3 regions of the Nostoc sp. UHCC 0252 genome follow, and region 1 is predicted to be linked to each of the others. Evidence: predicted binding sites of a transcription regulator. Region 1 holds the regulator's gene; each other region holds the start of a gene.
The links. The regulator NtcA, encoded in region 1, controls nitrogen genes in cyanobacteria. The targets are predictions, from matches to a motif close to TNTGTANNNNNNNNTACANA.
Positions count from the first base shown of each region.

Region 2: the regulator NtcA is predicted to act here: its motif matches at 9,990-10,009, upstream of VB732_RS12025 (cell division protein SepF).
Region 3: the regulator NtcA is predicted to act here: its motif matches at 1,383-1,402, upstream of VB732_RS34180 (Glu/Leu/Phe/Val dehydrogenase).

Region 1 covers NZ_JAYGHE010000025.1:53,686-65,441, reverse strand. Annotated here, with positions in the region: gene VB732_RS16110 (GNAT family N-acetyltransferase) at 1-520, opposite strand, end outside; gene VB732_RS16105 (EndoU domain-containing protein) at 548-1,381, opposite strand; gene VB732_RS16100 (aldo/keto reductase) at 1,608-2,474, opposite strand; gene VB732_RS16095 (hypothetical protein) at 2,636-3,397, shown strand; gene VB732_RS16090 (DUF3146 family protein) at 3,708-3,977, shown strand; gene VB732_RS16085 (pre-16S rRNA-processing nuclease YqgF) at 4,044-4,496, opposite strand; gene VB732_RS16080 (DUF3084 domain-containing protein) at 4,612-6,102, opposite strand; gene ntcA (global nitrogen regulator NtcA) at 6,271-6,942, opposite strand; gene fabI (enoyl-ACP reductase FabI) at 7,325-8,101, shown strand; gene hisB (imidazoleglycerol-phosphate dehydratase HisB) at 8,200-8,826, shown strand; gene VB732_RS16060 (ABC transporter ATP-binding protein) at 8,977-9,960, shown strand; gene VB732_RS16055 (SLBB domain-containing protein) at 10,433-11,756, shown strand, end outside.
Region 2 covers NZ_JAYGHE010000015.1:46,605-58,360, forward strand. Annotated here, with positions in the region: gene cysS (cysteine--tRNA ligase) at 1-252, opposite strand, end outside; gene VB732_RS11995 (GTP-binding protein) at 390-1,496, shown strand; gene VB732_RS12000 (hypothetical protein) at 1,731-2,408, opposite strand; gene VB732_RS12005 (heavy metal translocating P-type ATPase) at 2,520-4,496, opposite strand; gene VB732_RS12010 (hypothetical protein) at 4,939-5,319, shown strand; gene VB732_RS12015 (RNA helicase) at 5,556-8,234, opposite strand; gene proC (pyrroline-5-carboxylate reductase) at 8,355-9,173, opposite strand; gene VB732_RS12025 (cell division protein SepF) at 9,280-9,882, opposite strand; gene VB732_RS12030 (YggS family pyridoxal phosphate-dependent enzyme) at 10,248-10,916, opposite strand; gene pipX (transcriptional coactivator PipX) at 10,913-11,191, opposite strand; gene VB732_RS12040 (anthranilate synthase component I) at 11,729-11,756, opposite strand, start outside.
Region 3 covers NZ_JAYGHE010000123.1:1,387-10,978, forward strand. Annotated here, with positions in the region: gene VB732_RS34180 (Glu/Leu/Phe/Val dehydrogenase) at 9-1,298, opposite strand; gene VB732_RS34185 (beta-ketoacyl-ACP synthase) at 1,430-2,572, opposite strand; gene VB732_RS34190 (peptidylprolyl isomerase) at 2,627-3,409, opposite strand; gene VB732_RS34195 (photosystem I assembly protein Ycf4) at 3,535-4,104, opposite strand; gene psbD (photosystem II D2 protein (photosystem q(a) protein)) at 4,784-5,839, shown strand; gene psbC (photosystem II reaction center protein CP43) at 5,823-7,214, shown strand; gene VB732_RS34210 (PCP reductase family protein) at 7,345-7,530, shown strand; gene VB732_RS34215 (Uma2 family endonuclease) at 7,552-8,196, shown strand; gene VB732_RS34220 (SWIM zinc finger family protein) at 8,243-9,079, opposite strand; partial or broken gene VB732_RS34225 (tetratricopeptide repeat protein) at 9,253-9,592, opposite strand, start outside.

The DNA.
Region 1 (11,756 bases):
GCTCAAGGATAGCGTAAAGAAAATTATCGTACCATCTTTCTTTAATTAACTCTTTTTCCAAAAGATGACCCTCACGACGCATACCAATTTTTTCTAAAACCTTTACAGAAGCAACATTCTCTGCAACACACCAAGACCAGATCCGATGCATTCCTAGTTCTTCAAAACCAAACTTTAAAATAGCTTGTGCCGCTTCTGTTGCATAACCTTGTCCCCAATATTGGGTGTTTAGTTCATAGCCGATGTTTGCTTCCCGCATTTCTGGATCATTTACACGAATACCACAATTACCAATGAGCCTATTTTCTTCTTTGAGAACAACAGCTAATTGAAACTTTGTTCTTGGTTGCTCTTTTTGCTCAGAAATAAACATTTGGACAAACTCAAAAACATCGTTTTCCGTGCGGTGCGTCCAATAGTTGTAACGTAAGTATAAAGGATCGGATTGATAAGCTAAAACTGTCTCACAGTCTGCCTCTACAAATTCACGCATTAGCAAGCGGCGTGTTTCTAATATCATGTATTTTATCTATGTGCTTAATGCAGTTTAACTTTTACATTTTGCACCTTGAGGAGTAGCATCAGGATAATAAGTAACGATCGCTTTTTCTTTAATAACAAAAACTGTAGGAAAGGATTTACCTGTTTCTCGGTCAATCACATTATAAATACATGCTCCCTGATTATTACCTTGAAGTTTAAATATTTTGGTGGCATCTAAAAGCATTTCTTCAGCATTGCTGAGGTAGCCATAGCCTTTGATGACATCTGTCACTGTCCGATTTTTCTGCTTAATTACTACACCCATTGTATAAATTACATTAGGAACAACTTCCTCTCGCCCCTGATTATTTGGCAAACGTCCGCCTATGCCTTCATTTTGTAACTGTAAATATCTGCCGTGAAAATGTAAGCCACCAATATCGTTAGCGTTATATATTTCACCACAAAATATATGCTCAAATCCTCGACGCTGAAACCAGATATTGGTTAAATCTTCGAGAAATTGTGCTTTGTTTTTACGTCCTGGACGCAGTTCGCCGCCGCTAGCTTGCTGAAGTTTCTGCAACACATCTGGGTAATAAGATAACAATTGTTTAAAATTATTAGAACTGACTCTTGTACCAATAGGGCCGCAGAGTTTGAGTACAGCTTTATCAAAAGAATTTAGCAAGGGTGGCGGTGGTGTGATATCTACCTGTTGTCCTGCGGGGAAACGAACAGGAACCGGATTATCTAGATTATCAAAAAATGGCAAAAGTTGCGTATTTGGCTGCGATTGTGCGTTCACTGGATTTTGCCGCCAAACTGAGAAAACTAGTACCAAAACAAACACATTTACTATCTGCTTTAACTTATTGGTTAGATAATTTTGCTGCATAAACTTTAAATTAATTACTTAAATAGCCGTACTACATCAAGTTTAATTTAATGGGAGCATACTTGATAAAAAACCCGGTTTTTTTAAGAAACCGGGTTGATGAACTTAATTAAAAAGCCTGTTGAATTGGAAATTTAAATTATTGATTACGTTGTCTTAAACTTAATAAAGGTGGCGCGTAAATCTTTGACAACTTTCACTAAATCTACATTAGCTAGTGGAATAATTAAGTTGCCCGATCAATTTTTTGCACTTCTTCATCAGATAGTTTCACATTGATAGCGTTTGCTGAGTCTTCGATGCTGGAAACCTTGCTAGCACCAGGAATTGGCAAAATAGCGGGCGACTTGGAACGTAACCACGCCAGAACGATATTATATAGTGACACGCCTTTTTCTTTAGCTAAGTTAGCGATCGCCGGAATATCTTGCAAATCCTGATGGCGACGTCTACCACCAAAGGGACTCCAAGGTAAAAATGTCAATCCTTGTTGTTCGCAATACTCCAATACGCCGTCATTTTCTGGCTGTCGTTGCCAAGGGCTGTATTGATTCTGCACCGAGACAATATCCACTACATCTCGCGCCCGCTTAATTTGTTCAACGGAAAAGTTAGAAACTCCCACAAATCTAATCAAACCTGCCTCCACTGCTTCTTTCACTGGCGCAAGGGATTCTTCAATGGTGTACTTACTATCGGGAGAATGGTATTGCCAAACATCGATGGGTTTAGCACCACCTAACGCCTCAAAGCTAACTCGAATTGTTTCGCGTAAATGTTCTGGGTTGCCGTTGCTTGTCCAGTTTCCATCGGGACGCATCAAACCGCCCTTAGTTGCGACAATGACTTGGCTAACATCGCCTTTGTAACTAGTAAGCGCCTTGTGAATTAGTCGCTCGTTGTGGTGTTTATCTGACTCATCTTTGCAGTAAGAGTCGGCAGTGTCAATAAATGTAATACCCAAATCCAAAGCTCGATGAATAACTTCGATTGATTGCGATTCGGGAGGGCGATTAGAGATTGACATGGGCATACCACCCAAACCGATCGCGCTTACAAAGACACCAGTTTTTCCTAGCTGTTTAGTTTCCATGCTTCTAGCTATAGCTTTCTGCCCTAATTATCTACTAGCTAGTCAAAGCTTTTTTAGCGACTTCTTATAAATCCTCCCTAGTACTTAGACTTGGCGATCGGTGAATGGATTATCAAGGGAATACTCTACTTAGGAGTTAAAAATTCTATACACATTCACCGATGAAAGTTGTCGAGGAAACCCGTACCAGATTGCAGCTAAAGCATCGCCCACTCAGATATTGGTTCATTGGGTGGTGCATTTTTACTGTCTGTTTAAGCTTCTTGATTTACTGCTTATTCTTTGAGTCTGCTTCAGTTAAAATAACTTGCGATCGCCTTTCATCTAGCCAAATTAATTGTGAATTGAAGCGGTTCACTTTGCTGGGAAGCATGGAGAAAATGAAAATCTTTGATCCCCAGGAAGCATACATCCTGACAAAGACTCATAGCAAAGGGGGGAAAACCTATCAAGTCCTGATTTTAACTCCATTTGGAGATTTTCCTCTTTTATCCCATGTTAGCTATCAAGAAAATCAGAAAATTACCTTTAAAATCAACAATTTTATCAACTCTGGGCAAACTTCTCTATTGGTGCAGCAAAATCAGAGGGATTATCTGTTTTTCTTAATTTTATTTGTATTGATTATGATGGCAATCTCTGCTTTTTTTGCCACATCACCTGTAACTACCTGTATCTTCTATAAAAGCATCGACAAGGTATTTATCGAACGCAAAAGTTTTCGTGTCAACGAAGTTATCGAATATCCACTGGAAAATATTCTGCGTTTTGATATCCAAGAAAAGCAATTTAAATACTCTAAGCTTTATCGGGCTGTAATTGTGCTGAAATTCTTTAAAGAAATCCCAATTAATCCCCAATACACCGACGAAAGAAGCGTTAGATATGCAGTTTCTAGGATACACTCATTCCTAAGATGTTAACAACAATTACTCGTACTACATTCTACTACTTGCAGAGATTGAAGTCACAGATCCCTGACTTTACTCTGTGATGTTGTGATTTTGTTTCTGCGCGTTTGATTTAGGATTGCTATACAGACATGAAACGCCTAGATTAAGGAAGTTTGAGTCACTTTTAACTGAAATACTTTTACAAGATTCTCCATTAGTAGCACTTTTACTCAACTAAAAATACTCACTTTGTCAGTTTGTCTATTTAAGCTATGTTTGGTACATAAAATAAGAAGCCAGCCTAATATGAGCGGCTGTTATTCTACACTTGACATAAAGCATTGTGAGTGCTAAAAGACGACTGCCAGAAACCATTGCCCATGTCAGAATCACCCGCCAATCTTGGCAGCACGGCTTCCTTGAAGGTGAAGTGAGTGCAGGTGAGTTTGAGTGGCATTTCCAATGGCATTTTCGCCGGGGAGAACTTGCCGTCAAGCCTTCCCAAGGCCGCGCCTTAATCAAAGAACCCCTCGGTCGATTTTTGGAGCAACAAGATTATCAGCTAGAGCCTGGAGGAGATTATGCTTTTACTATTCGGGCGGAACTTTAAAAGTTAGAAGCCATTCAATTTTGGATTTTAGATTTTAGATTGAATCCAAAATCCAAAATCCAGAATCTAAAATTTGTTTAGTGTTGGTTCTGTGAGGCGGTTTAAGTATCTTTCGATTAAGAGAATGGCAACAATGTCATCTATCGGTCTTGGAGGCTGTCGCAGACCTTGTGGCAATAGCTTTGTTAGCCCTTTGGGTGGGAACATTTGCCAATAGCGATCGCGTGCTTCTAGGGTTGTATACCGCTCATCTACTAAAATAATACTTAAAGGTTCTGTCAATTCCTGGTATAATTGCTGTCTCCACTGCTTGGCTGTAGTTTGGTCGCCCATCACCATCAAGGAAATCGGAAACTTTTGACGCAGTGTTTCAATGTCAGCGATCGCCTCTTTTGCTAGAACGACCTGATGATAATACAATTGCCGATCCAGTCCCATCACCGCTAAACCACACTTATCCCGACCTGGATCAAACCCCAATATGACTGGTTGAGTTGGTGAAAATTCACGGGAAGTCATAATCAATTAAGAATTAAAAATTAAGAATTAAGAATTAAAAATGCAATTACAGCAACTATTTTGACTGCTATTCGATATGTTTAAATCTTACTAACAACAGTGTGCAAATATTTTTTTAAGTACTAAAAATAATTTGTCCGTTGACTATTGCCACTAATTTTACTCTCAATGGGCCGGCTGTATAAGTGTCCTCTGCTGCGATCGCTTTGATCTCCAAAGGTTGATTGTACCGTCTTAATTGGGCGACAAAGCGGAGAAAAGTCCCTTCTACTTGCACATCTTCGACAATTCCGGCGTTACGGGCCCGAAATTGGGAAGCAGAAATTAGTATTTCCAACCGTTGCTGTAATTGATAGGATGTCATGGTTTGGGAATCGGCACTAGTTGTAGCTAGCACTGCACCTCCCGAAAAAACCAATTGATTTCTGGCTGTATCGGCGAAAAACTCTATCTGCTTTTCTCCCCGGACGTAATTACCAGCCGAAAAAATTCGCACCACGTATTCTTGACCATCACTAATCTGTTTGCTCAATTGGTCAACCCTATCTGGAGTCACACGCAGTAGCTCTACATTGGCAGGATTTGCCCCAGGCTCACTTAATCGGAGGTTGGCGTTGCGATTGGCTTCTTGTAAAAGTTGTACCACTGCCTGACGAGCAGCAGCAGGTTGGGTAATCCGAACTACAGCAGCAGAAAGAACTTGACCGCGAATTAAGGCCAGTTTACCTAAACGCAGGTCGCGGTAAGACTGATAAAATTTTTCCAGCCTTGCAACTTCCAGTTCTAGTTGCTCCTGTTGTGCTTCTAATTCTTTGAGAAGCGATTCCCGCTTGGCAATGACTTGCTCTCGAGCTGCAACTTCTGCGTTACGCTTTTGAATCAGTTGATCCAGTTGGGCAATTTTGCGATCGCGTTGTTCTACGGCTTCTTGACGGTTAGCGAGTTCGCGATCGCGTTTTTCAATAGCTGTTTTGGCTTCGTCAATGGCTTTTTTCGCTTCAGCGTACAGTCGTTGTCGTTCTGTCTTCAGCAGTTCAACAGCCGCTTGTAGCTCTTTTCTCTGGTTGGAAACGCTTTGCAACTCAGCTATGGCCTTTTGGTACTGAGTTACAACTTGTCCTAGCTGACCTTGAGTGCGTTGGAGTTGAGTTTGAGTTTGAGCTTGTTGACTAATGGTGCGGTTCAACTGAGCTTGTGTTTGGAGTTGTTTGGCATTCGCCGCCTGTAAAGATTTATTAATTGCCTGCAAGTCTTCTTGTGCTTTTGTTTGGGCAGTTCTTGCTTGGCTTAGTTCACTTTCTACCTGACTTTTCTGAGTTTCTGCGGTTTTCAGCTGTTCCCGCTTCTGTCTAAGGTCTGTTTGAATATCTTCTAATTCAAAGACTCCCTTTCGCAAGCCTTCGTCAGCAGCGAATAAAATTCCTAACGTTGATGCTGAAATCAAGCCGCCCGTAAAAATAGTTACTACTACAGCAGTATTTTTCGGACGAAGGTTAAAAAGTGAGAGGCGAGCTTTGCCAACTCGTGTGCCGATGCGATCGCCCACGGTTGCAATTACGCCTCCCAGAATTAAAATTGCTGCGATGAGGATGTATCCGGTGGTCATCTTTAGCTACCGAAATCCTTCCAGATACAGCCTACTACTTTTAAGCATTGTCTGGAAAGAAGTGGAAATTGGCAATAGCTGAAATTACTCAATTTTAGATTTACCTCTAGCTATTAGTGTCATTTTTGAAAATAGAACACGCGCCGATTCCCCTTTCTCCGATTGATTTTATGTGAATTGCCTACTTAAGGTAACAGGTTTATGCACAGTAATCTTCTTTTTGTGGATAGAAATCATCTTTTTCTCACGCAAATCCCCTAGTAGCCTAGTGACGGTAACACGAGTTGAACCAATTGCTTCTGCGATCGCCTGATGAGATAACTTCAGATCAATAGTGATCCCATCAGCACAAGGAACTCCAAAATCCCGACAAAGAATTAACAAAAAACTCACCAATCTGGAACCCATATCTCGGTGAGCGAGAGTTTCAATCATCATCTCTGTTTGTAAAATGCGCGAAGACAGACCCCGCAGCATTAACATTGATAATTCTGGATTTTCCTTGAGTGCTTGCTCTACTTGTTCAATTGGGGCTGACAGTAATTCCACAGGAGTAAATGCAACCGAATGGTAAAATCTATCGGACTTATTTCCTGTCAGCAATGACAAAACACCAAAAACACTATTTTCCCGAAGCAATGCTACTGTTATTTCCTCTCCTGCCTCGTACACCCTAGAAAGTTTAACAGCACCTTTCAAAAGAAAATAAACTCGTTCGGCAGGATCGCCAGGAAAAAAGATCGTTTTATTGCGTTCAAACGTTTCCACAACTGGCGGAAACGCCCCGGTCGCCATCTGACGAAATACATTTGCTAGGGCTTTATCTTGTGTCACGATCATCTCCCTTCCCCTACCCAATGCCGGAAAAACAAAAACTGATTACCTAAGAATACACCCGAAAAATGAATAAAGCACCGTCAACCTTTCTGTACTTTCCTATACTCAAACAAATCACTTCATAACTCTTTGTTTATAATGATACATAATTGTTGATCCTTTCAGCTACTAATTGTTGATAAGTACCTACAATAGCTGTATTAAAAAGGGTTTTTTAAAGAACAAATAAAGTTATTTTGGGAATATCTTTAGGAAAAATCAAGATTTTTACACGCAGCAAACACTCTTACCAATATTCATTTTTGCAAATCCTGTATAAAACAAAGACAAAACGTGCCTCAGATTCTAGTATGCTCCTAGATGATCGATCGCATGAACAATTTCTATGCTGAATCTGACTGGAAAAAATGCTCTTGTTACAGGTATTGCCAATAACCGCTCCATCGCCTGGGGCATTGCCCAACAGCTGCATAAAGCCGGAGCAAACCTGGGTATTACCTACCTGCCCGATGAACGCGGCAAGATGGAGAAAAAAGTTGCCGAATTGGTAGAACCCCTTAACCCAAGCTTATTTCTTCCCTGTAATGTCCAAAATGATGAACAGATTCAATCTACCTTTGAGACAATCCGCGAAAAGTGGGGAAAGCTAGACATCCTCATTCATTGTTTGGCCTTTGCCAGCAAAGATGATTTGACTGGAGATTTTAGCCAAACCTCTCGTTCTGGCTTCAACACCGCCTTAGAAATCAGTACCTACTCGCTGGTGCAGTTAAGTGGTGCAGCTAAACCTTTGATGACAGAGGGAGGAAGTATCGTTACCTTGACATATTTAGGCGGTGTCAGAGCAATTCCTAACTACAACGTTATGGGAGTTGCCAAGGCGGGATTAGAAATGAGTGTGCGCTACCTAGCCGCCGAACTAGGGCCACAAAATATCCGCGTCAATGCCATCTCCGCAGGCCCAATCCGCACCTTGGCATCTTCAGCAGTGGGTGGGATTTTGGATATGATTCACCATGTAGAAGAAGTAGCTCCCCTACGCCGCACCGTCACTCAGCTAGAAGTGGGAAATACAGCCGCTTTCTTATGTAGTGATTTGTCCAGTGGTATTACCGGACAAGTTCTATATGTAGATGCAGGATATGAAATCATGGGAATGTAAGATAATTTGGGGAGTGGGGAGTAGGGAGTGGGGAGTAAGTAAAGTGCCCATTTCCCATTTCCCATTCCCCATTCCCCATTCCCCATTCCCCACTCCCCATGCAAATAGTTAATTCATACGATCGCTTAACTGAAACCCCTCGGATTGCCACTGTTCACCGCACCACTGGTGAAACTGATGTGCAAGTTACCATCAATCTGGATGGTAGAGGAACTTGCATAGCAGCAACAGGCATTCCATTTTTGGATCATATGTTGCATCAAATTGCCTCTCACGGGCTGATTGATATAGATGTCCAAGCCAAGGGAGACTTAGAAATTGATGACCATCACACCAACGAAGATGTAGGCATTACTTTAGGTCAAGCTTTCAACCAGGCACTAGGCAGCAGAAAAGGTATTGTCCGCTTTGGTAATTTTCTCGCACCATTGGATGAAGCCTTAGTTCAGGTAGCACTAGACTTTTCTGGACGACCCCACCTCAGCTACGGCTTGCAAATTCCTACCCAGCGTGTAGGGACTTATGACACCCAACTCGTGCGCGAATTCTTTGTGGCGATCGTGAACCATAGCCAAATGACACTGCACATTCGCCAATTGGATGGTATTAATTCCCATCACATCATAGAAGCGACATTTAAAGCCTTTGCAAGGGCAACACGGTTAGCAGTGGAAATTGACCCCCGTCGTGCTGGTCTAATTCCTAGTTCTAAAGGCGTTTTATGAAAGGAGGCTTAGGGGCATTGAGCATAGGGCGGTAGTTCTTCTCCCAATTCCTAATTCCCAATAATTGACACACCGCTTAGTGATGGTTATTATCAGCCTACTAGGTAACTTGTAATTAATACCAAGCTGGTAATTAGTGGTTAAACCAAGATGAACTTTGTTGCAGATGACCCTGATTCTCAACTTAATACGAAAGACATTCCGCCAGTAGTCCTAACTTCTGAGTTACGAAAAGTCTATCGTACTGGTTTTTGGTTAAATCAAAAAATCGTATCTCTCAAAAACTGTTCTTTAACAGTTTACAAAGGCGAAACCTTTGGGTTGCTGGGGCCAAACGGTGCTGGTAAAACCACCCTTTTAAAATTGTTGCTGGGAATTATTCATCCCACTTCTGGGCGGGGATTATTATTGGATAAGCCCATAGGCGATCGCAGTGTTAAGCAACATATCGGCTATCTGCCAGAAAATCCCTATTTGTATGACTATCTCACTGGCTGGGAATTTTTGCAGCTAGCTGCTGGACTATTCCAAATCCCCCAAAGTGTCCAACGCCAACGCATTCCCCAACTGCTGGAATTAGTGGGTTTATCCCAAGCCGATGCCCGTAAAAAGCTGCTGCGTCGCTATTCTAAAGGAATGCTACAGCGTGTTGGCATGGCACAGGCGCTAATTAACGAGCCAGATTTAGTTTTTCTGGATGAACCGATGTCTGGGCTTGATCCGGTGGGACGTTACCAGATGCGGGAAATTATTCTGGCGCTCAAAGCTGCTGGTAAGACGATTTTTTTCAATAGCCACATTCTTAGTGAAGTAGAACAGATTTGCGATCGCATTGCCATCCTCGCTCAAGGTGAATTAATTTGCTCTGGTTCCCTTAATGAGCTTTTAGGCGTAGACAACACATATCACGTAAAAGGTCAAGGTGGTGACTGGGAAATTCTCAAAAAATGGATACCCACTCTCAAATTTGAACCTGATGGTTCCTGGCAAGGTACACTACAAGACGATTACTATGATTTTCTCGCTAGTGTTCGTCTGATGGAAGGTAAAATTATTGCCATGAACTTGTCGCGTTACTCGCTAGAGGAGTTTTTTATTCAACAAATCCAAAAAAGAAATAACTCAGTTAACTAATTTAGTTGCCAAACAGTCAATTGTAGATTTGTTTGAGAAACAACTCACGAAAAATTAAATCTCGGACTCTTTTTAAGATTATTTATAGTCAGTCAATGATGGAAGTCATAATTTTTGCAAAAATTACTACTAACAGCACTATTTAGAATCACACTTTAAGTGTCATGCAATTGACCGTGGCAAAAATGTATTGTTCGTAAATAGCTCTTTACAGAACAGACAGATTTTTATATGAAAAATACGTTTATTTGCGTAAGTTGTATATTTTTTGATAATTCCTATATTCAAGTTTGCTTAACTTTAAGTTAACTTCACTAAAAATTCAAACTTAATAAACAAATTTCCTCCGGAAAATTGCACTTTTCGGGGAAAATAAGAGTGTCGGGGAACTTGAATACTTAGGTATAGTCAAAATAAAAATGTTTAGACAGTACTTTATTGATCGTAGTTTCAGAATTTTAGGTAAATAAATATGGTTAAGACAAGTTTGTTTAAATTCCTAACTCAGCCAGTTGTGGGTGTGGCTTTATTAAGTGCTGTCAATGTCGCTGTGCCATTTGCGAGCCTAGCTCAGGGACAAACATTACCACCAACTACACCATCACCAAACATACAAACACAATTAGATACTAATTATTCATTAGGAGGCGGCGATCGCATCCGTGTAAATGTATTTGAAGTACCTGAATATACAGGAGAGTATCAAATTCCCCCAGGTGGAGCAATCAACCTACCTTTAATTGGCAGTGTGTCAGTCCTTGGTCTAACAAGCGAACAGGCTGCTGACGAAATTGCTAGAAGATATGCTCGCTTCCTGAAACGTCCCTTAATCTCAGTAAATTTGTTATCGCCCCGTCCTATCAACGTTTTCGTTGCTGGAGAGGTGACGCGTCCAGGAGCTTACACTCTAAACTTAAGTGGAGGCGCGGGAGACAATCCAGGTGTACAATACCCGACTGTATTAGCCGCATTGACAACAGCACAGGGCGTAACCTTGGCTGCGGATGTGAGTCAAGTTCAATTAAGGCGTAAAGTAGGACGTTCTTCAGAGCAAGCTGTTACCATCAATTTGAAGGAACTTATCCAAACAGGCAGGTTATCACAGGATATTACCTTGCGCGATGGAGACACTATAGTTGTGCCAACTGCAACCAACTTCAGCGTGGCAGAATCGCGCAATATATTTGCATCTAACTTTGCCGCCAGCCAAACCACACCCCGCACGGTAACAATTATTGGTGAAGTTAACCGTCCCGGTTCCTATCTTGTCACTCCAGGTAGCACAGATGATCAAGGGGGCGCAACCGCTAATAGTGGCTCTGCTACTCCTACTGGCCTACCAAATGTGACGCGGGTAATTCAACTAGCTGGAGGGATTACATCACAGGCTGATGTTCGCAGTCTCAAGCTACGCCGACCTACAAGAACTGGCTCAGAACAAACTATAGATATTAACCTTTGGCAACTATTGCAGAGTGGTGACTCTAATCAAGACATCATCGTGCAAGACGGAGATACAATTGTTATTCCGACAGCAACTGAAATCAACCCCGCAGAAGCTACTCAATTAGCTACCACTACTTTGTCTCCTACACGCATTCAAGTTGGTGTGGTAGGCGAAGTTAAAAGACCAGGGTTAACAGACATTCAGCCGAATAGCTCTTTAAATCAAGCTATACTTGCGGCTGGCGGATTTAATGATGCCAGAGCTAGCGACGATGCTGTTGATTTGATTCGCCTCAACCCTAATGGTTCTGTCACGAAACGGATAGTAAAAGTGGATTTCTCCTCCGGGA
Region 2 (11,756 bases), on a different contig from region 1:
GGAATTTTCAACACGGGCACGATTGAGAATCTTGTCATCAATATCAGTAAAATTTTGAATATATCGGACTTCATAACCGATAAACTGGAGGTATCGGCGCACTACGTCCCAAACGATGCAAGCTCTAGCATGACCCAAATGGCAGTAGTCGTAAACCGTCACGCCGCAGTAATACATCTTAACCTTGCCTGGCTCGACTGTTTCAAACGGTTCTTGACGACGGGTGAGGGTATTGTAGAGTGTTAGGGTCATAACAGAGTAATGCTGAAATAAGAAGATACGTAATAATAGGGTAAAGCAGCTGGGATGGCAGTCCAGCATCCCTATGCTAGTGTTTTATGGACTCTCTGCGCTACATTACTATTTTTTGACTATTTGATAACAGCGCTATGCAATCAGCAGTTACACCCGAATCTTCGGCAATGGATACACCCAAACAAGGAATGCCAGTAACAATTATTACGGGCTTTCTAGGTAGTGGCAAGACGACTTTACTTAATCATATCCTCAACAACCAACAGGGTTTAAAAACCGCCGTTCTCGTAAATGAATTTGGCGAAATTGGCATCGACAACGAGCTAATTGTTTCCACTGGTGAGAACATGGTGGAACTCAATAATGGTTGTATTTGCTGCACTATTAATAATGATTTAGTAGATGCAGTTTACAAAGTTTTAGAACGCCAAGAAAATCTCGATTATCTAGTAGTAGAAACAACTGGATTAGCAGATCCTTTACCAGTAGCTCTAACGTTTCTGGGCACAGAATTGCGAGATTTAACTCGCTTGGATTCGATTATTACCGTGGTAGACGCGGCGAATTACAGCCTAGATTTATTTAACTCTGAGGCAGCATACAGCCAGATTGCTTATGGCGATGTCATTGTGCTAAACAAGGCTGATTTGGTTGATGAAGCCACTTTGAATGAGTTAGAAAGAAAAATTAACGAAGTTAAGGAAGGGGCAAGAATTATTCGCGCCACGCGATCGCAAGTGCCACTTCCGTTAATTCTCAGTGTTGGTCTGTTTGAGTCTGATAAATATTTTGACACAGTGGTGGATGAACACGACCATCACGACCATGATCATCATGATCATCATGACGATCATGACCACTCAACATGCGGTCACGATCATCACGATCATGACCACGATCATCACCATTCTGACCATTTAGAAAATGATGGTTTTACTTCCATCTCTTTCCAAAGTGATAAGCCTTTTTCTATTAGGAAGTTTCAGTATTTCTTAGATAACCAGCTACCCTCAAATATCTTCCGAGCGAAGGGGATTATGTGGTTTGATGAAAGTCCGAAGCGTCATATTTTCCACCTTTGTGGTAAACGCTTCACTTTGGATGATGATGAATGGCAAGGTAAATTGAAAAACCAACTTGTGTTGATTGGTCAAAATTTGGATCGTGAAGCTTTAATTACTCAACTCGAAAACTGCATTTGTCTACCTTCAACCTCTCGCGGTAAAGGGTTTGGGAAATAAAAGTTAGGAGTTAAAAATTAAAATTGTGTACTCGTTCCCAGGTTCGTCCTGGGAATTTTTTTCAGGGACTCCGGTATTTGTTATTATCGAAACAGAATTCAGTTCAATACTGCGTAGGTTTTGAAGATTTGTAGGTTGGGTTAAACGAAGTGAAACCCAACAAAGCCCTGGAAATTTTGGGTTTCGTTCCTCAACCCAACCTACTAGCGCTATATCCATCGAAATTGTTTAAAGTTAGTCCGATGGGTTAAGAACAACGATTATTTCTGATAGCCTGATTCCCAGAGGTTTCCAGTGGGGATTGCTGGAAGAAAAAGTACTATCCCCAGAAACTGCTTGATAATCATTGGCGAACTTTTCGTAAGCATTAGGAGCAGCATCTACTCGCAAGATGACTTTACCTTGATAGCGGGATAATTTGCTACTATCCAGCAAAATAGTACCACCGTAATCCCATGCTAATCCATAGAGTTTAAAGTTACCTAACTTCTTGCGTAACTCACTTAAGGGAGTTCCAACACCAATACCTTCGCGGGTTTTCCAAGCTGAACCCAGGTTACGCACATCTAGAGGTTTGGTACGAGTATTATCACTCCAAACTACTAGCAGCGATCGCCCCTGATTTAGATTTAACTGAGTAGTTGCAAAACTACCCATTCCTTCAGGGCCAGAAATGGTTTTATCAATGAGATTAGATGCACCAAATAGCTTTACTAAATCTTGCTTGGTAGTTGTGCGTCCTATCGGCCCAACTCTTTCGCCAGGAACGATTAAGGTGTCTTTTAACGGTTGCGATTTAGCAACGGTAATTGGATGATTGATTTTTTGAGGTGGTGCAAAGGCTGGGTTTGCTGAACAGTTTAGGAGTAAAGCTAACGCAGCCGTAACGATACCTTTAATAGATGGGTTCACAGTGTACCTCTGCGGGAATCCGATTTGGGAGTGTTCAATATATTCAATTATTGCTTTTCAGCTTTAACTTTTACAATTTCCCAATTACGGATTACCGATTTTTCCAAAACTTTATTTCATCGCTCTAGTTGCATTTAAAATTGCTAGCAATGCTACTCCGACATCAGCAAAAACAGCTTCCCACATTGTAGCTATACCAAAAATACCCAATCCAATAAATACACCTTTAATGAATAAAGCAAAACCAATATTTTGCCAAACAATCGTGCGGGTTTTTTTGGCGATTTGGATTGCTTCTGCTACTTTTGATGGTGCATCTGTCATGATGACAATATCAGCAGTTTCTATTGCTGCATCTGAACCCAAGCCACCCATTGCTATACCCACATCTGCTCTAGCAATCACTGGCGCATCATTAATACCATCCCCAACAAAGGCAACTTTATTATGCTTGCCGGCAGTGCTGAGTAGCTTCTCAATGGCATTGACTTTCTCTTCTGGTAATAACTCGGCTTCGTAAGCATCTATGCCTAGCTGTTGAGCAATTCGAGATGCGATCGCTTGATTATCTCCTGTCAACATTACTGTTTTTTCTACACCCATTCGCTTGAGTGCTTGAATAGCTTGTCTGGCATCTTCTTTCAATTCATCAGCAATGATAATATAACCAGCGTAGATATTATCCACTGCTAGATGAATCACTGTTCCTTCTAACTGACAATGATCATGAGCAATATTCTCTCTGTGGAGTAAGCGATCGCTTCCCGCTATCACTACCTGATTGTCAACCTTGGCTCTAATTCCATAGCCTGCAATCTCTTCATAATCTTTCACCTTAGAATCATCAATCTTTCCACCATAAGCCTTGCAGATAGATTGAGCGATGGGATGATTTGAGTGCGATTCTACTTGAGCAGCTAATTGTAGTAATTCTAGATCATCGTAGCCATTTTGTGGTACTACTTTTGCTACTTTAAATACGCCTTGAGTTAATGTTCCAGTTTTATCAAATACAACTGTATTGACTGCATTTAGAGTATCTAAAAAAGTAGAACCTTTGACTAAAATCCCACGTTTAGCCGCACCTCCCACACCTCCAAAGTAACCCAACGGAATACTGATCACAAGTCCACACGGACAGGAGATAACTAGCAAAATTAGGGCACGATAAACCCATTCTGAAGGACTTGCACCAGGAATCAATAAAGGCGGTAATATTGCAACTGCTAGAGATGTAAAAACTACTATTGGCGTATAATATCGGGCAAATTTAGTAATAAATTTTTCTGTTTCTGCTTTTTTACTTTTAGCATTTTGCACTAAGTCTAAAATCTTAGCAATGGAAGATTCATCAAAAAGTTTTGTTACTCTAATGCTGAGAACACCCATTTTATTGATCATTCCAGCCAAAACTGTCTCACCCTGTCTTACTGTTCGCGGTACAGATTCTCCAGTTAACGCAGATGTATCAACTTGCGAATTTCCATCTATAATTTCACCATCTAAGGGAATCTTTTCTCCCGGTTTGACGACGATTGTATCTCCGATATTTACTGTATTCGGGGATACTTTTTTTAACTCTCCCTCTCTTTGGATATTTGCATAATCTGGGCGGACTTCTAATAAAGCTTTAATAGAATTACGAGAACGACTAACGGCAACATCTTGGAACAATTCGCCAATTTTATAAAATAGCATGACTCCGACAGCTTCGGGCAATTTATGAATTGCGATCGCGCCAAGTGTCGCTACTGTCATTAAAAAAGTTTCATCAAATACTCTCCCTCTAAGAATATTGCGTCCAGCAGTTTTTAAAACACTCCATCCGCTTAATAAATAGGCAGGGATAAAAATGAGATATTCACCTATTGAGTAGAATGTATTATGTAATTGATTTTCAAAAATCACGCCTGGTACATATAAACTTAAAATTGCTACCAAAGGCAATATCTCATTTTTTAGATTGAATTCGCCATCGTGTTCGTGATTATGGTTATGATTTTCATCATGATTGTGGTTATGATTCTCGTGATGGTCATGTTCGCAGCTGCAACAACCTGAAGATTCTGAATGTATTTTTTGCTTCATTTTTTTGATTTAGGCTAATAAATTACTTGGTATATGAGCCTTTTTACAAATGTAATGAAAAAAAGGTTTTTTTACAAGTTAAACATTTAAGAATGAGAATCTATATCAGATTTATCGTGAAATACTCATCTTATTCTTTGGTTTAAATTAAGATTTGTAATTTTAAAAATATAGTTATATTAGTTATCGAGTTTATAGAATAATCTAAGATATAACTTTTGCTCATAGTGAGTGATTTATTAGGCTGCATAAGATTTTATAGGTTTTTAAGTCTGCACTTAAAGCCTATTTAACTTCTTAATGATCCTCTGAAAAAACTAAGTGGATATAAAACCTTCTTGGATAGCAAGTGTCAAGCTAGCTATTCATAGAGAAAACTCACTTGAAGCTTGAAAGTTAATCGAATACCCTAAGCTAGTAGACAATTTTCTCAAGGGAATTTATGAACAAAAAAATTCTTCTGAATTTGCTTTCCACTTCCTCAATTTTTGTGTCGATGATGTCTACGCTAGTGGCATTTCATCCTGCCCATGCTAGTGATAGTATTACACAGCGATTACTGCACACAGAAGACGGTCGTACCTGTATCACTAACCCACATGGTGGAAAAGATTTTGTGTGCATTCGAGATTCAGAGAGAACAAAACCGTATACCTCTACCCGTTCTGCAACTATTGTCACATCAGTGTCAGATCAGAATGTTGCCATGTTGAATTTTACTGAAGAAGAAAGTGATGCTGCAATTAAGATATTTGCCTGCGACTGTCCATTGTGCATCAATTCTTTGCGCCAGTTGCGCGGTACTGGAAACTTGGTCTACTAAGGTTGAATAGCGCTGATAGGGACTACAACTTCTGTTATACAGATGTGATTAATTACGTATAGAAAATATACGAAACCAAAAAAGCATTTTTAACTACGTACCACTACTATTAAATATAGATTCATTCTTGGGATAGTTTGTAGGGGTAATTCATGAATTGCCCCTACAATGTCTAATTTTGCTTAAGTCCTGAAAGAAAAAGACGCACAGAACTCTGTAGCTAAGAGTGTCCTGATTTATTCAACCACCTCATTCACAGGGAATCTATCAATCAACTGCATCGCCCGATAAGCATTACGCAAGAAAGAGTCTGGTAAATGGGGAACGTGAGGTATTTGTGATAATAAATCCAACGTCCGGCGGAGAATTCTCACCACATCGCCTTCATCTAAGGTCGTGTTTTCGCAGAGTTCTGTCCACTCCATTCCCAGCGCCCATTGTTCTACTATGGCAATTAACTCAAACTCTAACCATATAGGCAGCGCTACGTTATACCGCCGTTGTAGTTGGAACATTTGGCGACGAATTCCCCGCAATTTTGCTAAGGCTTCTGCCACTTCATTACTAAGCTCAAAGTTAACCTTGCTATCTGGACGGGGTGTTTCCATTACCAAACCGGCGGCGGCGGCGGCTAAATGGTGGGGATCTAAGTTGTCCAATTCGCCACTAGCGAATACCAAACCCAACCACAATTCATTCTCACCCCGAATAGCGGCAGCAATTCGCCCTAATTGTGTGGGCACTAAGTTATCTAAAGCGCCAAAGTGTTGCAGAATTAAGATTAAATTGAGAAATTCTTCCCAATGACGTTGTGAATGTTGCTCTACTTGCCCTTGTAACTGTTCGAGTTCGGCTTCTAGTTCGACATATTTGGCGCGACGCTTGAAAAGCGTGGCAGCATTGCCTGATTGATGTAGGGGATGAGCTTCTAGTTGCTCTTGGACGGCAGCAGTGCGGCTAAGTTGTTCTGCTACTTCTGGTGCCAGATGCGAAGATTCTATCGGATTAGGAATACGCACTGCGATCGCAAAGCTTTCTTCATTACCACGGCGTGATTGTCCTGGTTTCAAGGGCATCTCTGGCGGTGGTAGTAAATCTTCTGACACTTCAATGCGAGGCAATTCGGCATATAAATCGACTACATCCCCTGTGGTTGCCACATACCAGCGATTATCATGCCCCAAGCATACCAAGTAGGGAGCTTGACCAGAACCAGGCGATTTTCCCACTAACACTGCGGTTACGGGTGAAGACACTGTGATGTTTTTGCCTTTGAGACTCAACAGAGTTCCTGACACTGCAAAGTCTAACATCATCCCTAATTCTTCTTTTCTATCTTCCTGTGCTTGCTCTTGCAGGGTTTTCAATATCTGGCGTTCTACTTTCAGACGTTGCCGCAATTTTTCATAAATAGCCAGTTCATTTTCATCAACTGCGGCGATTTGCTCATGTAGTTGAGCTAATTGTTTTTCCAGTTCAGCAATCTCATCGTATTCTGGCCTTAAATGCAAGGTAGCCATGTACTGCCCAAAACTGCGCTCTATCAGTTCCCTAGTTTGCTCTAGGGTGTGGGTTTGCAGCAAGTTGAGTACCATGCCATAACTAGGCGTAAACTGGCTTACGAGGGGGTCTGGCTTGGATGTCCCCAAATATGCCGCTTCTTTGGCTCCTTCAAAGGGAGTTTGGACTGTCACCACATGACCTTGTTTATCCATCCCCCGGCGGCCTGCCCGTCCTGCCATTTGCAAGAATTCGGAAGCATTTAATAGGCGGTGTCCGGTGTCAGTCCGCTTGGAAAGGGTAGAAATTACCGTTGTTCGGGCGGGCATATTAATTCCCGCGGCCAGCGTCTCAGTGGCGAATACTACTTTAATCAGCCCTTGCTGAAATAGTTCTTCTACCAGTGCTTTCCATGCAGGCAGAATCCCGGCGTGGTGGGCAGCAATTCCCCGATAAAGGGGTGCAATTTGTCCAGAACGCCCAGCTTCGGGATTGCGGGCTAAAAAGTCATCAATTTGTTGCCGCAAAATCTGGGACTCTTCATTATTTACCAGCCATAAATCACCCACTTCCGCCACCGCTTTATCACATCCCCGGCGGCTGAAAATGAAGTAAATGGCTGGTAGCATATCCCGTTGCTCTAACTGGCTCAGAGTATAAATTATGCCAGGAGCTTCCGGTCTACCATTTCTTCCCCTGTCCCTTTCTCCTCCTCTGCCCTTCTTCTTCTGAAGAAGGCGGGGATTAATTTTGGTTTTGCTATCATTCAGCAAGGGAAATAACCCTTTGGGATTGCAAAAGTGAAATTCTAAGGGGACTGGGCGAAAATCGGAGTAAATCAGGTCTGTTGGGCCATGAACGCGATTTAGCCAATCGGTGAGTTGATCGCTGTTGGCAACCGTTGCTGAAAGGGCTGCTAGTTGCACTTCACGCGGACAATAGATGATGGATTCTTCCCAAACTGTACCGCGCTGGCGATCGTTCATGTAGTGGCACTCATCAAGTATCACCGCTTCCACGTCTACCAATGAGATGCCGACTTGCCCGATAGGTGTACCATAGAGCATATTTCGGAAAATTTCTGTGGTCATCACCAAAATCGGTGCATCCCTGTGAATGGAGGCATCTCCAGTTAACAGTCCGACCTGATCAAACCCAAATTTTTCTCGAAAGTCACGTAATTTTTGATTCGAAAGGGCCTTTAGGGGAGTAGTATAAAATACACGTTTTCCTCGCGCTAGGGCGCGATAAATGGCGTATTCCCCGACTAATGTTTTGCCCGAACCTGTGGGCGCACAAACGACTACAGAGCGTCCGGCGTTTAGGGACGCGATCGCATCTTTTTGAAACTGATCCAGATCAAAGGGAAATATAGCCCCTAAGTCAAGTTCTGGAGACGGCGCAGGATAATTCACTCAATCACATTTGCAACCAGATTGTTTACTATACTAACGAGTCTTTTGTCAACTTCGTTAATAGTCATTAGTCATTAGTCATTAGTTTTTCACAAATGACCAATGACTAATGACTCTTTATTATTTTCCCAGTTCTTGCGATCGCTCTGTGGCAGCTTTGACTGCTTCAATTAAAGCTGAACGAAATCCTGCCTGTTCTAGTTTGGCAATTCCGGCAATAGTTGTACCACCGGGACTGGTAACGCGATCTTTAAGTTCTGCTGGGTGCATTTTGGTTTCCTGCAACAGTTTTGCTGTTCCTAGTACGGTTTGCAATGCTAATTGATTGGCGATTGCTCTAGGTAAACCTGCGGATACTCCGCCATCAGCAAGTGCTTCTACTAGCAGTGCCACGTAAGCGGGGCCGCTACCAGATAGTCCTGTGACTGCATCCATCAACCCTTCTGACACTTCCACCACTTCGCCTACAGCCGAAAAAACTTGCTGTGCTATTTGGTGATGCTTGGTGTTAGTATATGCACCTAAACAAATGGCGGTAATTCCTGCTCCCACAGTGGCTGGGGTGTTGGGCATTGCTCTAATAACTGGCAATTGCACAAATGCAGCTTCTAGCTGACTTAAAGGCACACCCGCTAAGATGGAAATAATTAGGGGTGAGTTTTCCCTATTAATAATATCAATATCTGCTAATTCTTGAGCGATCGCACTAAACACCTGCGGTTTTACTGCCAAAAAGACAACTTCTTTTGTTTGCGTGAAAACCTCACTATTATCCGTCGTCACAGCAACATCGTATTGCTGTTTCAAAAAATCTAGGCGTGAAGGTAGCGGTTCGCTAACTATGACTTCTGATGATTGATAAATTCCACGCACGATAAGGCGGGATAAGAGCGCTTCTCCCATTACCCCACCACCAATTAAGCCAAATTTTATAGTCATTGATCATTAGTCATTAGTCACTCGTCGTTTGTCATTAGTCATTTGTCGCTATTATCAAGACTCAGGACAAATGACAAAGGACAAAGGACTAACAACTAATTTAACTTTATTGTGCCATCCGGTTAGTTTCGTTGCCCCAGGTTTGATTAGGAGTACCTGTAGGACGAGAAGGACGTACTGGTGGTTGTGGTACTTCATGAAGAACGCCACCTTGGGTGCTAACTTGGACACAACTTGGTGTAAACAAGAAGATGCTTTCACCGATGCGCTCTTGATGTCCATCTAGTGCGTAAGTACCACCTGCAACAAAATCTACTGCTCGTTGAGCTTGATCTGGATCCATGATTGTCAGATTTAATACCACTGACTTCCGTTCTCGCAACGCTTGAATTGCCTGGGGCATTTCTTCAAAGGTGCGTGGTTCGAGGACTAAAACTTCCGAAATTCCGTTAATTGCTCCTGGCATACCAATCACATTCCCCATTGGCTTTGAACCTGCTGCGATATCATCTCCCATTGTAGGCACTGGTTCCCGCCAGCGTCGATTTTGAGCGGCTGCGCTCTCTTGTGCAGCTGGGGGTTGGGGATTTTCTTGCTGATACAGATTTTGGTAATTATTATCTGTTTCTGGCTCTTCTTCGTAATATTCGTATTCCACTTGCTCATTTAGACCCACAAAGTCTCTGAGTTTGGAAAAGATGTTGTTCATTGTCTGTGTACTCTCCTGGTGCGAATAGCCTGTATTGACTTGGCTTAGGATTTATTTAGATAGGAGCAATCGCTACATCGGTGGATACTTCAGCAAGTATATTGCTATTTGTAGCCCATACTACGAGTTTTGGCGATGAACTGACACTTATTGGAAAGGTCTGTGCATCGCCTAAACATAATAATGAGTCAAAATTATATCCTAAGGTTTGTCCAAAGGAAAGCTCTTTTTATCCCATTTCACCTTGGCGATTGCTCTTGTCAATACTATATCCTTTGTTTCTAATTGCACCAGTTTGTTACAAAATTCTTGTCATCAAATTCTGATCTTTATTGATACTGACCCAGAAAGCTGATGATCAAAGGCTAAGAGCGATCGCCAAACAATATTGTTCCTAACCGTACCATTGTTGCACCTGCTTGCACTGCTAGTTCGTAGTCGCCTGACATACCCATAGATAATTGCTGCATTTGAATGTGTGGCCAGTTTTGCTCCTGGATTTTCTTTGCTAGCTCACGATTGAGATTAAACACATTCAAAATTTCCGAATCATTTAATCCTGAAGGCGGAATTGTCATCAAACCTTGAATTTGTAAATTTTTGTATTGATCGAGTGTGGGTAAATCAGCCAAAAGTTCTGGCACACTCCAACCAGACTTGTTGGCATCGGGGAGAATTTTCACTTGCAGGCAAACTTGGGGATTCACTCCTAGCTGTTGCGCCAATTGATCTAAGCGCTGTGCCAGCTTCAAGTTATCCACGGAGTGAATCCAAGGGAAGTGTTCGATGGCTTTTTTGGCTTTATTGCTTTGCAAATGTCCAATAAAGTGCCAGGTAATATCCGGTAAGTCTTGCAACTCGGCTTGTTTGCTGGCGGCTTCTTGGATACGACTCTCTGCAAAATCACGAATTCCTGCGGAGTATGCAGACCGAATGGCCTGGGCTGGAACTTGTTTGCTAACAGCAATTAATTTAACTGAAGTTGGCAGAGAGGAGCGAATGGAAACAATACGTTCAGAAATCGAACTGCTCATTGGAAGGTTCGCTGGAAAACACTCTGAAGCTGATCGTACTCCTGAGAATGTCCACTGCGCCGCAGAGTACGCAAGCGATTTTCTAACATCATTCTCGCCTCAGTCCGTCCTATGGGCTGGAATTTAACACCTTTAACGTCATTTGCGACCAAAAAAAACAGGCGCTGGGCATAAAGTGTAGTGAACAAATCCTGGTTCTCATCAACCATACAGATTTTGTAAAGTAAACCCCAAGTTGGATGGTTTATGTAAGTTTCTGCGTTTTCTGGATTCATTTAAGAGTCAAGGTGTAGTCAAGGTGGGAATGGAGTATGTATATCTTTTCGCAGTGAATTCCAAACATTCAGACGATAATACCAACATTCGTCAGAATATTTGCTTAAAATGCAAAACTGCGGTTACGAAGACCTTGATCTAGTTTCTAATTGGCAGATGAAGCTAGTGGTAGTGAAGCGAAATGGTACAACAGAGGCCGCAAAGCGTAGATTGACAGAGTAGAAGCTGGTTGATAGATATCACCATCTGCTTTGGTGATTTCAATTTACCAATTTGTAGAGACAAGGTACAATAACAGTCCTGCTCCTCTTGTTAAAAGTTTGGCGTGGCAAGGGAAAACACCCTTTGAAGTTCCCAACGGCAACAGCAAACTTTTCAACTTCTTTCCATACTGCCACAACTACGGCTAAATGGCACAAAATTGGGGATTGGGGATTGGAGATTGGGGATTGGGAATTGGGGACAAGGGGAAAGACTTATTTCAAGTTCTCACCTCTTGTCGCCTTGCCCCCTGCCCCCTGCCCCCTGCCCCATTCCTATTGATTATTCAGCATTTTCAAGGCT
Region 3 (9,592 bases), on a different contig from region 1:
TCCTACATCTAAGGATAAAGACCTCTGTCAGTCAGCGCCTGAGCAACTCTACCCACTCCTAAAGTGTAAGCTGCTAATCTTAAAGAAATTTGCCGCTTCTTAGATTGTTGGATCACTCGATGGTAGGCTTGTACCATCAAATGCTCCATTTCACGGTTGACACGTTCTTCATCCCAGAATACGTAGGAAAGACCCTGCACCCATTCCAAATAACTGACTACCACACCGCCAGCATTTGCCAAGATGTCTGGTAGTACTGTCACACCCCGCGCCTCTAACGCCAAGTTAGCCTCAAGAGTAACCGGGCCGTTGGCTGCTTCTGCGACAACTTGCGCTTGCACCTGATTCACATTTTCTTGTGTGATCTGGTTTTCTAAAGCTGCTGGTATTAAGACATCGCAGGGTAAAGTTAATAAATCTGCATTGCTAATCGGTACAGATTGTGGGAAACCTACAATACTCTTACGGTTTTCAGCAGCGTAGATTTTCAACGCCGGAATATCAAGACCAGCTTCGGAAAATATTCCCCCAGCGCCTGTTGAAACAGCGATAATTTTCGCGCCTGCTTCATGTAGTAATTCAGCTGCGGCACCACCAACATTACCAAAACCCTGAATCGCTACTCTTACTCCTACCAAGGATTTACCTCGATCTGCTAGTGCCTCACGCACAATAATCATCGTGCCGCGTCCAGTTGCCATTTCTCGCCCCAGCGAACCACCGATGGAAAGTGGTTTCCCAGTCACAACTCCTGGTACAGCATGACCGACATTTACAGAGTAAGTGTCCATCATCCAAGCCATTTCACGGGCAGAAGTTCCCATATCTGGCGCAGGAATATCTACGGAAGGCCCAATATCTTTAATCAACTCGCTAATATAACGGCGGCTAATTCGCTCTAATTCGCCAACACTGTAGCGTTTTGGATCTATGGGAATGCCGCCCTTGCCACCACCATAAGGAATACCTAACAATGCACATTTCCAGGTCATCAGCATTGCCAAAGCCGATACTTCGCGCAATGTCACAGCCGGATGATAACGAATTCCGCCTTTATAGGGGCCTAAAACATCGGAGTGCTGTACCCGATGCCCAGCGAGAACCTGTATTTCCCCGTCATCTAGTTTCACGGGAATGGAAACTGTGACAACTTTACGCGGATGGCTGAGGATTTCCAGCAAACCCTGATTTAAATTTAATTCTTTAGCTGCTGCTTCTAAGTAGCTACAGGCTTGGTCAAATGGGCATATATGCGCTGGAGAAGCAGGTTCTAGCGGTAGCGGTGATTTTGAAATCATAAAACTTTCTCCTAATCACGGTATCTTTACGAACCGGATATCATTCTGTAACTAGCTTATCCTTTTTTTGGGAGAAGTGGGAATTTTGTAGTTTTTGTTACAGTTTTATTTTTTCTATTCTGCTATAGGAACTAAGCTAATGCGATCGCTACATTCTGTCCACCAAAGCCAAAACTCAAACATAAAACCTGCCTAATTTTACTGAGGCGTGCTGCTGTAACAATCTCTAAATCAAATTCTGGCTGCTGCAATCCTACACAAGGTGGTAATATTTGATGCTTTAATGCCATGAGAGAAAAAGCAACACCTAATGCTCCCGATGCTCCTAGTGTATGACCTGTACTTCCTTTAGTAGAACTAACTGCCACGCTTTGAGGAAATAAACGCTGGATTACTATACTCTCCATCTGGTCATTTAGCTGAGTAGCTGTACCATGAGCATGAATGTAATCGATATCGCTTGGTGTTAGACAACTACGTTCTAGACATTGTTTGATAGCTGCGATCGCACTTTTCCCTTCAGGTTCCGGTGCATTACTATGATATGCGTCGTTAGTTAAGCCGAAACCGAGAATTTCACCATACACTTTTGCCTGACGCTGTTTTGCCAACTCTGCGGATTCTAAGACAAACACAGCTGCGCCTTCACCCAAAACTAAGCCTTCTCGATGCAAATCAAAGGGATAAGCCCCAGTTTTCGCTAAAGCACCCATCTGCTGAAATCCAGCTAAAGTTAAGGGTGTAATTGGTGCTTCCACTGCACCTGCGATCGCTCGTTGACATTGCCCAGTTTGTATCAGTAAAGCTGCTTGGGCAATAGACCAAATTCCAGTTGCACAGGCTGCCATTGGTGCTAAAACTATTCCTGATGCACCGATTTGTCTTGCAGCTGCGATCGCATTGATATGAGGTAATGTATCTAGCCAATTTCCCAAAGAAGAAACCGACAAATTTGCCGCATCTTCATACATTTGCCGCGCCAGAATTTCCCAAGACGCTTGAAAAGAGCGACTCGATCCAATAACTACAGCACAATCAGCTAAAGGTGAAACTAACCCAGAATCTTGCAAAGCAGAAGCAACAACCATCTGAGTTAACATTGTCAACTCAGATGGTTGTTGAGAAATCAAACCTAGAGGAAGTGGTGAAAGTTCTGGAAATGGTTGATGCAACAGAATTCCAGATTTACCTGCAATCAAATTTTGCCAACTGTCCTCTAAGCTTCCGCCCAAGGCGGAAATTAAACCAATACCAGTGATAACAACCTTTACCAATTTAGGAGTTAATAGTTAGGAGTTAGTAGTTATTTTCCCCCTTCCCCCTTCCTCCTACTGCCCTGGTGTTTTCAGATTTTCAGCCCCTTGGGTGACTTTAGCAGAGTCAATGCGATCGCCTTGCTGAATTTTGTTCACTACATCCAAGCCTTGAGTGACATTACCAAACACGGCGTAGTTCCCATCTAAGAAGCCTAGATCCGCCAAAGCAAAGTAAAACTGAGCAGAAGCAGAATCTGGTGATTGCGATCGCGCCATCGCTACTGCACCCTGTTTATGGGGCAATATGACGGGTTGAGCAGTAGCATCAAAAGGTTTATTGTAAATCGGAGTATCCGAGTCTTTTGGCTTAACTTCTAAAGGTATATAGCGAGCATTTCCCGTTTTTGGATCAATATAGCTACCCGTTCCCAGTCTATCGGCTGGAACTTTCGGGTCTTTGCTTTGGGGGTCGCCCCCTTGAACTACAAACGGTTGTGGTTCGCGTACAACTCGATGGAAAGCTAAACCATCGTAAACACCCTTTTGCACTAAATCTACGAAATTGCCAGCTGTTATGGGGGCATTAGTGCCGTCTACCTCGATAGTAATGGGCGAACCTTTTACCGTCATCACCACGGTAGCCTTGCCTTCAAGACGCGGTAGACCTGCGGTTTCAGGAATATCACTACTAGTTTGAGATATAGACGTTGCTTCAGTAGTCGTCTGGGTAGTTGAGGTAGCTGTCGAGCTTGGAGAAGACGTATCAGAAGCTACCTGCTGTGTTGAACATCCTCCCAGCATCACAGCACCGATAAGCACAAGAGAAAGCAAAAATTGTGAAATTTTTAACCGCATTGCCAGTTACTGATTTAACCAGAGTATCTTATCGTTTTAAGGGGAATTGGGAATGGGGAATTGGGAATTGGGGAAAGACTTGTTTCAAGTTCTCACTTCTTGTCCCCTTGCTTCTTCCCCATTAATCAAAGCCCTTCTAGTGATACTCCTAAAAAGCGGGCTAGCTTTGCGCCTTCTGTTTCCAATTCTGTTAAAGATAAAGGTTGCCCAACCCGTGTTAAGGGTATATCTCGCCGCCCTTTGATGCGTAGATAGAGTGCGCGTAGGGGATTAAGACCTTCTTTTACAGTTATTCGCACGGATTGCACATCTTCTATACGGCTGTCAATCTCAATTCGGCGGTTTTTGCCAGGAAAACCCCAACGGAAGATTTTGATTGTGCCGGTTTCCTTGTTAAATTCGTTGTAACCGCCACCCACATCCAATAAAATCACTAGCCACAAGTATGTGGCTAATAGCAAGCCAGCAATGCCATATAACCCCATCACCAGTCCTTGGGGGACAAATACCAGTTGAGTTGGATCGGAAACTATGAGTAAATTAACTTTTAAATAGCTCGATATCCCAGCCAGTAAAAAGCCGCCTGCTCCCAAGGTAACGATAGTTGCCCAGCTGTAGTTACTGAACCGACGAGAACCGAGAACATTTTGATGCAGGAGGCGATCGCCTTTGTTAATCGTTGTTGATGTCGTCATTGAACTACAATTGCCTGTGAGATACTCGCTGTGAAATACTCGCACACTGAATGCTACTAGACAGAACTTGACTAAATTGAAGGTTAGTTATTCAACTAAAGAACACTTTAGAGGGTCTGCTGCTTGATTATTTTACCAAAGATTGTTGACAAAAACTCGGCTTGCGCTCCTCCCTCCTGCTACCCATATAATTTGTTTGTTAAGGCACGGTTATAATTTTTTTACTCATTGTCCGATAAAAATTCTCCCTTTCCTGCCCCCTGCCTCTTTTTGACCTCTTGGGAATGAGTTACCTACTTACGTCCATCTAGACTAAATTTTCTTACATTTCTGAGAAAAGTTGTGTCAAATTGTAAAATTTCTGATATTCATATTATTTATAAGGTTCGTGTTTCATGCCTAATTTGCTTCTGTGTATCAGGCAAAAACCCTGAGTAGTGTGATAAGTTAAGAATCATTAAGTTACCACAAGCTACATTACTAGCCGATGGTACGTGTAATGGCATAACCCTGAGAAATAATGACTTAACTAGTCAGTAAGCTCTCAGAATCTCAGTTACTTAAAAGCAGTTGAGATTGTCAAAAAAAACGTTAATTCCTCACGGCAATCGGTGACATTGGTTCTCCGTACTGCTTTAGAAACGTTGCAATTTTAGTAAAAAAAGAGGATTTTAGTCCGATGACCATCGCAGTTGGACGTGCGCCCAGTAGAGGGTGGTTTGACGTTCTAGACGACTGGCTCAAGCGCGATCGCTTCGTATTCGTAGGTTGGTCAGGGATACTATTGTTCCCCTGCGCCTTCCTAGCACTAGGCGGTTGGCTGACCGGCACAACCTTCGTTACCTCTTGGTACACCCACGGGTTAGCCTCCTCCTATCTAGAAGGAGCTAACTTCCTAACAGTGGCAGTATCCACCCCCGCCGACAGCATGGGACACTCCCTATTGCTGTTGTGGGGGCCAGAAGCTCAAGGCAACCTCACCCGTTGGTTCCAATTGGGTGGATTGTGGCCATTCGTGGCCCTACACGGAGCCTTCGGTTTGATTGGCTTCATGTTGCGCCAATTTGAAATTGCGCGTCTAGTAGGTATCCGTCCTTATAACGCCCTCGCCTTCTCCGCTCCCATTGCAGTATTCGTCAGTGTATTTCTGATGTACCCCTTGGGACAATCAAGCTGGTTCTTTGCACCCAGCTTTGGTGTAGCGGCTATTTTCCGGTTCCTGCTATTCTTGCAAGGCTTCCACAACTGGACACTCAACCCCTTCCACATGATGGGTGTTGCTGGTGTATTGGGTGGCGCTTTATTGTGTGCTATTCACGGAGCCACAGTCGAAAATACCTTGTTTGAAGACGGAGATGGTGCTAACACCTTCCGCGCCTTCAATCCAACCCAGTCTGAAGAAACCTACTCAATGGTGACAGCAAACCGTTTCTGGTCACAGATTTTCGGGATTGCTTTCTCAAACAAACGCTGGTTGCACTTCTTCATGTTGTTCGTGCCAGTCACAGGTTTATGGATGAGCGCCGTCGGCATCGTCGGTTTAGCACTCAACCTGCGGGCTTATGATTTCGTCTCCCAAGAATTACGGGCGGCGGAAGACCCTGAGTTTGAAACCTTCTATACCAAAAACATTTTGCTGAATGAGGGTATCCGCGCTTGGATGGCTCCTCAAGATCAACCACACGAACAATTTGTATTCCCTGAGGAGGTATTACCACGTGGTAACGCTCTCTAATAGACCAAATATATTAGGCGGCACTGGACGCGACCAAGAATCTACTGGCTTTGCCTGGTGGTCTGGTAATGCGCGTTTAATCAATCTATCTGGCAAACTCTTGGGCGCTCACGTTGCCCACGCTGGCTTGATTGTATTCTGGGCAGGAGCGATGACTTTGTTTGAAGTCGCTCACTTCATTCCCGAAAAGCCCATGTACGAGCAGGGCTTGATCCTGTTACCTCACCTCGCTACCCAGGGTTGGGGCGTTGGTGCTGGTGGTGAAGTTATCGACACCTTCCCCTACTTTGTTGTCGGCGTACTCCACCTAATTTCCTCAGCCGTCCTTGGCTTTGGCGGTATCTATCATGCCGTTCGTGGCCCAGAAACCTTAGAAGAATACTCTTCTTTCTTTGGTTACGACTGGAAAGACAAGAACAAGATGACCAACATCATCGGATTCCACCTGATTATTTTGGGATGTGGTGCGTTGCTGTTGGTTCTAAAAGCAATGTTCTTCGGTGGTTTGTATGACACCTGGGCACCAGGCGGTGGTGACGTTCGGATTATTACCAATCCAACATTGAACCCAGCAGTTATCTTCGGTTATGTAATCAAGTCTCCCTTCGGTGGCGAAGGCTGGATTGTCAGCGTTGATAACTTAGAAGATGTGGTCGGCGGTCACATTTGGATTGCCTTTATCTGTATTGCTGGCGGCGTTTTCCACATTCTTACCAAGCCTTTTGCTTGGTCGCGTCGTGCATCCATCTGGTCTGGTGAGGCTTACCTTTCCTACAGCTTGGGCGCTCTTTCACTGATGGGCTTTATTGCATCCATCTTTGTTTGGTTCAACAACACCGTTTATCCCAGCGAATTCTTTGGCCCTACTGGCCCAGAAGCTTCTCAAGCTCAGGCTTTGACCTTCTTGATTCGTGACCAACGCTTGGGTGCTAACGTCGGTTCTGCCCAAGGCCCCACAGGTCTAGGTAAATACCTGATGCGCTCTCCAACTGGTGAAATCATCTTCGGTGGTGAAACCATGCGCTTCTGGGATTTCCGTGGCCCTTGGTTGGAGCCTCTACGTGGCCCCAATGGTCTTGACTTGGAAAAAATCAAGAACGATATTCAGCCTTGGCAAGCTCGTCGCGCTGCTGAATACATGACCCACGCTCCTCTGGGTTCTTTGAACTCTGTGGGTGGTGTGGCTACCGAGATTAACTCCTTCAACTACGTATCTCCTCGCGCTTGGTTGGCGACTTCTCACTTCGTACTAGGATTCTTCTTTCTAGTTGGTCACTTGTGGCACGCTGGTCGCGCACGGGCTGCGGCTGGTGGTTTTGAGAAAGGAATTAACCGTGATACTGAGCCAGTGATGTTCATGGACGACCTAGATTAGGTTATAAAGTTTCTTTCATCACTGACAACTAAATAATTTAGAGGCTCTTGCATAAAAGCAAGGGCTTTTTTTATAGGAAAATTAGTAATCTGCTGATTAAATTGAGGAACTTACCAAGGTAATTAATACTATGAGCGACTCTAATTTTATTGATGCTTTGCGGTGGACATCTGAAGCTAAAGAAAAATTACAAAATATTCCCTTTTTTGTCCGCGCTCAAGCAAGAGCCAGAATTGAACAGCTGGCTCGTGAAGCAAATCAAGAGATTGTGACAGCCGATTTGGTAGAACAGGCTAGGCTGGAGTTTGGACAATAAAACATTCTGGAGGTCGTAACAATGACAGTCGCCAAGAATCGAGCAGACCGAGTAATGCTTTACGACATTAGCTGGCAACAGTTTGAAAATCTTCTAAAGGGTTTAGGAGAGCATCGGGCAGCACGGTTAGCTTACGATCGCACTACCTTAGAAATTATGACACCTTTACTTGAACACGAATATTACAAAGAGGTAATTAGTATTGCAGTTCAAGACATCGCTGAAGAGTTGGCTATAGACTATGAAAGTTATGGCTCGACTACTTGGAAGCGAGAAAGCCGAATGGTAGGGGTAGAATCAGATAATTGCTTCTATTTCCAGAATGAAGCTGCGATTCGGGGTAGATTGGATCTGGACTTGAAACAAGACCCACCGCCTGATTTGGCACTAGAAATTGATATTACCAATAAATCTCTAAATCGTTTTCCCATTTATGCCCGCCTCGGAGTACCAGAACTCTGGTGTTATGACTCCGGTGAACTCAAGATTTATCACCTGCAAAATGGGGAATATGTCGAGTCAGAGAAGAGTTTAGTGTTTCCTAATTTAGCAATTCGATATCTGCCAAAACTGATTGAGCAAAATCGGGCAGATGGCAGACGCGCAATTCGTCAGGTGGTACGCGAATGGGTGAGAAAAGGCGGCAAGGGTGAACTACCCAGTTAACCTAATTACGAATTACGAATTACGAATTACGAATTACGAATTAGTATTAGCTTCCTCCCACATTCATTGCTGCTAAAAAAGCCTTTTGACTCACATCTCTGTAAACTGTATTTAAATACTTCATTACCACATCACTAGAAGTTGAATTTACTGCATTTTCCTCTTCCTTCGCTAGGGGTATCGCTCCTAATACATCTAATACCATCTCATTAGTGGACGGCGCAATCACTACCAATGATGATTCTAGTGGCTCATTGTATTGCCAGAAAGAATCGATGTTTACCGAGTATTTATTATTAGGAATTGACTCTTGAATATCGGGCGTTTCTGTGGTATCTGGTTTAACCTTGGCACTACGTAATTGTCGTAAATCACTGATAATTTGCTCTTTGGTGCGTCCGCGCAATTGAAATAGTACAAAAGGGTCTTCACTGAAGCGATCGCCTAACTGATAGTACAATGCACCAATGTGTTTACAAGGATTTGCTTTATCAGGACAAGAGCATTTACTCTGGACATCACCAAGGGTAAATGGAAATATCGAAAGACCATTAGCCGTAAATACTTCTTCTATATTTTGTGGCATTTCTCCTGCTAGTAGCTTGGCAGCAAAAATTGCCCTTTGGGACATGGTTTCAATTACATAACCCCATTGTTCATCGCTAAATGGTTCAAGGGAAAGGGAAACTTTATAAGGTTCTACTTCACTGCCTTGCACCCTAGCTAATACTTTTGCACCTTTAAATTCAATACTGAGAACATTTCCTTGACGAGCATAATTTCTTGCACGTTCTAAACGCTTCTTAAAGCGATAGGAATCTAGCAAATCTAGCCATTGTTGTGACCACCATTCTCGACTTGCTTGTAATGTGTAATCAGTCATAAGTCAATTTAGAATTATGGAATGAATGGGTTGATATCATTTTGTGACAGTTATCTCAGACTATGACGTTTCTCGTTGGGAGCATATCAGTTTCGCAAATAGTACGCCTAAAGATTGGGAGTCTGACACTGGGACGGAAAACCTTAAATTAATTACGAATTACGAATTACGAATTATTCCATCCCCGCCTTGCGCCGCAACCGCTCAACCAATTGGCGCGAAAAATCCAAGCCCTTATTACGCAGGCGCTCTTGGATTTTCAGAGCAGCCAGTGCCAAAGGTAGCGCCTCTGTGTAGTGCCCCTCCTTTTCCAGAACTCGCGCCAGACCAGATTGAGCATGAGCCACCAAATCTTGCCGTCCCACTTCCTGCGCCAGGGCTAACCCACGCTCGTACCAAAGGCGGGCTTCTGTAGGGTGATCGCGCTCAAGGGCTAGATTTCCCAAGTTGCCTAGATAAGCTACTTGCATCGCTTTACCACCACGCTTTTCTTCTATCACCAACGCTTGCTTG